Regions from separate parts of the Devosia sp. 1635 genome, predicted to be linked through region 1. Evidence: predicted binding sites of a transcription regulator. Region 1 holds the regulator's gene; the other holds the start of a gene.
The links. Region 1 encodes PhoB, which activates phosphate uptake and scavenging genes when phosphate is short. Its sites were predicted from a motif close to TGTCATNNANCTGTCAT; they were not measured.

Region 1 (3,407 bases):
TCTTCCACCAGCAGGAACATCAGGAGGCCCACAAGGCTGTATTTGGAGGCCGGCCCGTCCGTGTTGGAGTTGATGTATTGCGAATAATGACAGGGGGAATAGGTGCCTACCGCCGTCGCCACGATTTCCTCGCCGACATAAAGCGCATGGAGCGCTACGGCCGGCTTGTCCTCGCTGGCGCCGGCAATGGCCCCATCCCGGAACAAGGCGCGGAAGTGAGGCTCGGCAAAGACATTTGGCACGCCCATTTGCCGGAATCGCACGGAGCGATGCTCAAGGAAGGCCGCATGGACTTGGTCGATGTGCTCGAGCGTTGTGGCGCGGCGCAAAGTGACGGGACCTAGCGTTTCCTCGAGCCGGCGACGCCCGCGCAGGATATCGACCCGCCGCTTCTTAGGAAGCGTTTCGAGCATGGTGGGCGCAATGTCGGCATAATAGAAATGGTCCGGCGAAGGCTGATGGGGAAAGCTGAGCAGGGGATTGTCTATGCCTCGCCATTGGGCAGGCAGGTGCTCGAAGCTGAGCACATCGACGCCGGCCTCGTCTCGCAACCGGGCAAAGGCCCGGTTCAGCACGGGTCGGGTAAGAAGCGCCGCAGCATCGCGCCGAACAGGCATCCAGTCGCTGTTGCCAAAGGAGGAGCCGGGAATGGCCGCAAAGGTGCAGCCGGCCTTGCGGTGAAGATGCAAGGGAAGCAGGGCGGCGGGGCTGCCATCGAATTCGATCTGTAGGGTGACGAAGTCCGCATCTTCGAGCTGCTGGGCGCGGGCAATCTCGGCAATCCAGTCGAAGCGCTGGTAGGGCGTGAAGATCGCCTCGCGCTCAAGAGCGCGCCACGCCGGCTCGGCAGCGGCGAGGCCGCGCTGCAGGGTGATGCCGCCGCCGGACGTCGTGGAACCCGGAGCCGGCTGGTTGGCAAGCTCGTTGATCAGGCGTTGATCCGTGGTGGTCATGCACTGCCCCGCCGTTCCCTCAAGAAAACAGCGTTAGCAGCCGGCTTTTAACAAACCGCTTGAGCAGATCGTTACAAAATCATCAACAGGCGAGAGCAGGATCGCTCAGGCGGGCTGGGCGAAACGCTCGTCAAAGGCATAACCAGCGCCCCGCACCGTGCGGATCGGATCGGCATCGCGGCCCCGGTTGATCGCGCGGCGCAGGCGGCCGATGTGCACATCAACGGTGCGTTCATCGACATAAACCTCGTTGCCCCAAACGCCGTCGAGCAACTGCTCGCGCGAATAAACCCGGCCGGGATGGCGCATCAAATATTCCAGCAGGCGGTATTCAGTAGGGCCAAGATGGACGTCGCGGCTGCCCCGGCGCACCCGGTGAGTGGTGCGATCGAGTTCCAGGTCACCCAGCTTGAGCGAGGCGGTGACGAGATTTGGGCTGGCGCGGCGCAGCAGGGCCCGCACCCTGGCAACCAGTTCAGGCACCGAGAAGGGCTTGACCATGTAGTCATCGGCGCCGGTCGCCAAACCCCGGATGCGCTCTTCTTCCTCGCCGCGAGCCGTCAGCATGATGATGGGGATCAATGCGGTTTCCTGGCGGGCACGGAGACGCCGGCACAACTCGATCCCGGAAATCTCGGGCAGCATCCAATCGAGCAGGATCAAGTCGGGAACCTTGTCCTTGATATGCTCAAGCGCATCATTGCCGGTTTCGGCCGTGAGCACCGCAAAGCCCTCTGCCTCGAGATTGTAGCGCAGGAGGATCGAGAGGTCTTCTTCGTCTTCGACAACAAGAATTGTGGCTGGCATGGGTTACCCTCCAGTCGGGCTCATTGGCCCGATTGTTCAACTGCGCACTCCCTTTCCCTAGGGGCAGGGTGGCGCCAAAATAAACCTTGGTGCGTGCTATGCTTTGATTTGCGTGCGGTGCAGTTCCTGAACGTCGCCCGTAAGCTGCCGGCCGGTTTGCAGGTAGTAGGCCCGCTCGGCAATGTTGGTGGCGTGATCGCCGATCCGCTCGAGGCTTTTGGCGCAGAACAGGAGGTGGGTGCAGGTGGTAATGTTGCGCGGGTCTTCCATCATATAGGTCAGGAGTTCGCGGAAGAGCGATGTGTGCATGGCATCGACCTCGTCGTCGCGATTGCAAACCTCGATGGCAGCGGCAGCGTCGCGGTTCGAATAGGCATCGAGTGCGTTCTTGATCTGGCCCAGCACCAGCGCCGTCATGTTCTTGACGCCGTTATAGAAGGTGGGCTGCAGGTTCATGCCTTCGAGCTTGAGGGAGCGGCGGGCCAGTTGCTTGGCCATGTCGCCGACGCGCTCCAGGTCCTGGGCGACGTGGATCGCGGTGATGATGGCGCGCAGGTCCGAAGCCATGGGTTGGCGCCGGGCGATCATTGACACCGCCATGTCGTCGATGCGGCGCTGCATGTCGTCGATGCGCTGGTCGGCGATGATGGTGAGGTCGGCCAGTTCGCGGTCAAGCTTGAGCAGCGACTTGGTGCCGTTCTCGATGGCGAGTTCCACCATGCCGCCCATTTCCGCGATGGCCTGGGCAAGCGCGACCAGTTCGTCGCTGTAGGACGTTACGATGTGGTCTTTAGTGGCGGGCATGGCGTTTCCTCCGTTGGTGCCGGGCAAATCAGCCGATGCGGCCCATGATATAGTCTTGCGTCTGCTTGTGGACCGGGTTGGTGAAGATGTCTTCGGTCACCCCTTCCTCGATCAGCTTGCCCAGGTGGAAGAACGCGGTTTTCTGGGACACACGCGCTGCCTGTTGCATGGAGTGGGTGACGATCACGATCGTGTAGTTCTCGCGCAACTCATCGATAAGTTCTTCGATGATTGCGGTGGCGATCGGATCAAGGGCCGAGCAGGGCTCGTCCATCAGGATGACCTCGGGGCCGACCGCGATGGCGCGAGCAATGCAGAGACGCTGCTGCTGGCCGCCCGACAGACCGGTGCCGGGCTCGTTGAGGCGATCCTTGACCTCCTCGAACAGACCGGCCTTGCGGAGCGAGGAGACAACGATCTCGTCGAGATCGGACTTGTTGCGCGCTAAGCCGTGAATGCGCGGTCCGTAGGCGACGTTCTCGTAGATGGATTTGGGGAACGGGTTGGGCTTTTGGAACACCATGCCGATCCGCGCGCGCAGTTCCACCACGTCGAGCGCGGGATCGTAGATGTCTTCGCCGTCGAGCTTGATGGTGCCGCCGACTCGAGCGCCTTCGATGGTGTCGTTCATGCGGTTGATGCAGCGCAGGAAAGTCGACTTGCCGCATCCCGAGGGGCCGATAAACGAGGTCACCGCGCGATCGGGGATGTCGATGGAGATGCCGAACAAAGCCTGCTTGGCGCCGTAGTGGACGGTTACGTCCCGGGCTTCGATCCGGATAGGACGATCCAAGGCGGCAGACGGGTTCATGGCGCTAGTCACTGATTGTTGGGTCAACTTCA
Region 2 (3,407 bases), 360 kb from region 1:
CTCCACCCTGCGCCCGCAAAGCGCGGCCACCAAGGCGGCCATTGCCGCCCGGATCCGCGCCGATCTGCTGCCCGCGCTTGAGCGTCCCGGCTTCGTCCGTCCGGCGCTGACCACCTTTCCGCTTGAGGAGGCGGCCGAGGCGCATCAGGCCATGGAACAGCGCGCCCATGCCGGCAAGATCGTGCTTCTCACGGCCTTTGGTGCTGGGGAACCGCCGTTATAGCCATTGCGGATCAGGCCCTGACGCCATATATTGTGGTCATTCCCCCTCAGCATGAAGCAAAGAGGCGGAGCGGCCCGGAGGAATACCGGCCGCGCCACCAGGAGTGATTTGACGATGACCCAACCCTTGTTGATGCCCAAGGCAACAGCTGTCTGGCTCGTCGACAACACGGCGTTGTCCTTCGAGCAGATCGCAGCTTTCTGCACGCTTCATCCGCTCGAAGTGCAGGGCATCGCCGATGGCGACGTCGCCGGCGGCATCATGGGCGTGAACCCCATTCAGAATGGCCAGCTGACCCGCGAGGAGATCGAAAAGGCCGAGGCTGATCCCAATTATCGCCTCAAGCTGTCTGATCCCAAGGTCCGTGTTGCCGCTGCCAAGCGCAAGGGCCCGCGCTATACCCCCATTTCGCGTCGCAATGAGCGCCCCAATGCCATCAAGTGGCTGGTGCGCAACCACCCCGAACTCAAGGACGCGCAGATCATGCGTCTGGTCGGCACCACCAAGTCCACGATCGATTCGGTGCGTGAATCCACCCACTGGAACTCGGCCAACCTGACCCCGATGGATCCGGTGACGCTGGGCCTGTGCAGCCAGATCGATCTCGATCTCGAAGTTGGCCGCGCGTCCAAGGGCGTTGTGGGCTCCGAAGTTGCCGAGGAAGGCACCATGCTGATGACGGCCGAGGAAGCGCTCGCGCGTTCCGGTGCGCGCGGTCATTCCGATGCCGAAGGCTACAATGACGAGGAAAGCACGCGTCGCTCTTCTGACCAGCACACCGAGTTCGATGCCGACTCGGTGTTCTCCAAGCTCAAGTCCCTCAAGAGCAACAGCGACAACTAATCCTCTAGCCCCGAACAGCTCCGCTCCATGGTCGACCTCTACTTTGTTTCAGTGGCCGGCCTGGCGGTTCTGATCGTTGGCCTGTCCAAAGCCGGCCTGCTGGGCGGCCTGGGCGTTGTCGGCGTCCCCCTCCTCACCCTCATCATGCCGGCCCGCGATGCCGCCGGCATGATGCTGCCAGTGCTGCTGGCCATGGACGCCATCGCCATCTACGCCTATCGCCAGCAGTTCAGCTGGCACATTCTCAAGATCATGCTGCCCGGCGCGGCGGTCGGCACGCTGATCGGCTGGGCGCTTTGGTCGGTGGTTTCCGACGCCATGGTGCTGCTCTTTGTCGGCATCATCACCCTGCTTTTTGTGCTCGACGCTGTTTTGCCGCTGCGCAAAAAGCTCGAGGGGCTACCACCCTCCACGCCATGGGGCGGGTTCTGGGGCGGCTTTGCCGGATTTACCAGCTTTGTGTCCCACACGGGCGGCCCACCCTTCCAGATCTATGTTCTGCCCCAGCGCCTGCCGCCGCCAATTTATTCGGGCACCAATGCCATCTTCTTTGGCGCCGTGAACTCGGCCAAGCTGATCCCCTATTTCTTCCTGGGCCAGCTCTCCGTCCAGAATCTCACCCTGTCCGCCGCGCTGATCCCGGTGGGCGTTGCCGGCGTGCTGATCGGCATCTGGCTGGTGCGGCGCATCTCCGTCACCCTCTTCTACCAGATCGCCTATGGGCTCGTGTTCTTCCTGGCGCTCAAGCTGATCTGGGATGGCGTGCGGGCGGTGTTCCTCGGTCTCTGACCGCAACAAAAAAGGCCACAGCTCCCGCCATGGCCTTCCCGGTCCAACTGTGTTGGAGCGCAGAGCTTACTGCATGCCGCTATTGAATTTGTAGAGTTCGTCCTTGATTTCGAGCTTCTTTCGCTTCAACGCGCTCACCGTGAGATCATCGAGCGGCTTGTTCTGCAGCTCCGCCTGGATCTGACGATCCAACTCCTGATGACGGCGCTCCAACGCCGCGATGTGGCCTTCAGTCGTCATGACAACTCCTTACGCCTGACTGGACGACGCTAAGGTTCCAGATAAAATGTGACTTGTCGATGACAATAGGTCCGCCGATCAAATCCGTGTGCAAAACGCCGCCGGATCGGGTAATGGGGAACAATGTTGCGTGCCCTGGGGGAACCGCCGTTCGATGCTGCCGCTGACCAAGGAACAGGAAGCCGGCCTCGGGCTTGAACTGGCCACGAAACGCCAGGAACACGCCGATCTGGACGCTGCCATCCACACCCTGACCGGCTCGGCTTTTGCCGACCGAATGCTGATTCAGCGGCTCAAGAAGCGCAAGCTCGCGCTCAAGGATCGCATCGTCCAACTCGAAAATATTCTCCTGCCCGACATCATCGCCTGACCCCTCCCCCGCTTGAGTTGTGGCAACAATTGGGCTAGGAGCGGCCTTTGTGCAGCCCGCGGGGGGACCGAGGCCATGCTCACCAAACCAGCCGTTGCGATTGTCATGGGCAGCCAGTCCGATTGGCCCACCATGCGCCTTGCCGCCGAAACGCTTGAAGCGCTGGATGTGGAATATGAGGCGCGCATCGTTTCCGCGCACCGCACGCCCGAACGCCTGGTCGAGTTCGCCACCACAGCCCGCGCGGATGGCTTCCAGATCATCATTGCCGGCGCTGGCGGCGCCGCCCACCTGCCCGGCATGATCGCCGCCATGACCCCGCTGCCCGTGTTTGGCGTGCCGGTGCGCTCCAAGGCGCTTTCGGGCCAGGATAGCCTCCTGTCCATTGTGCAGATGCCCGGCGGCATCCCGGTCGGCACCCTCGCCATCGGTGAGCCCGGCGCCATCAACGCCGCCCTCCTCGCCGCTGCCGTATTGGCGTTGCATGACGACGAGCTTGCTGAACGGCTCGATGCCTATCGCGCCAACCAGACCGCTTCCGTTCCGCTTTTCCCCACCGACACCGAGTAGATCATGCCCGACACCACGCCCCTGCCGCCCGGGACCACCATTGGCATCCTTGGCGGTGGTCAGCTCGGCCGGATGCTGTCGCTTGCCGCCAGTCGCCTGGGCATGCGCACCCACATCTACTGCCCCGACCCCGATAGTCCCGCCTTCGAGGTAACCCCCCACAAGACCGTCGCCGCCTATGACGATGAAGTGGCGCTCGCGGCCTTCGCCGATGCCGTCGATGTGATCACCTACGAGTTCGAGAACGTCCCCGCCGCGACTGCAGCCTTTCTCGCTGAGCGGAGGCCCCTGCGCCCGGGCGCTCAGGCACTGGCCGTGTCGCAGGACCGCCTGGCCGAAAAAGCCTTCCTTGCCTCCAAGAACATACCGGTA

Region 2: a site for PhoB is predicted at 2,144-2,160, ahead of HRU92_RS10530 (YdcH family protein). Genes of this name have one in related genera too.

The regions. Positions count from the first base shown of each region.
Region 1 is NZ_JABAOM010000002.1:400,027-403,433, reverse strand. Features, by position in the region: gene HRU92_RS08805 (GNAT family N-acetyltransferase) at 1-953, opposite strand, end outside; gene phoB (phosphate regulon transcriptional regulator PhoB) at 1,059-1,760, opposite strand; gene phoU (phosphate signaling complex protein PhoU) at 1,857-2,564, opposite strand; gene pstB (phosphate ABC transporter ATP-binding protein PstB) at 2,593-3,375, opposite strand.
Region 2 is NZ_JABAOM010000002.1:758,462-761,868, forward strand. Features, by position in the region: gene HRU92_RS10515 (NAD(P)H-quinone oxidoreductase) at 1-223, shown strand, start outside; gene HRU92_RS10520 (cell cycle transcriptional regulator TrcR) at 338-1,066, shown strand; gene HRU92_RS10525 (sulfite exporter TauE/SafE family protein) at 1,094-1,855, shown strand; gene HRU92_RS10530 (YdcH family protein) at 1,922-2,095, opposite strand; gene HRU92_RS10535 (DUF465 domain-containing protein) at 2,250-2,465, shown strand; gene purE (5-(carboxyamino)imidazole ribonucleotide mutase) at 2,541-3,035, shown strand; gene HRU92_RS10545 (5-(carboxyamino)imidazole ribonucleotide synthase) at 3,039-3,407, shown strand, end outside.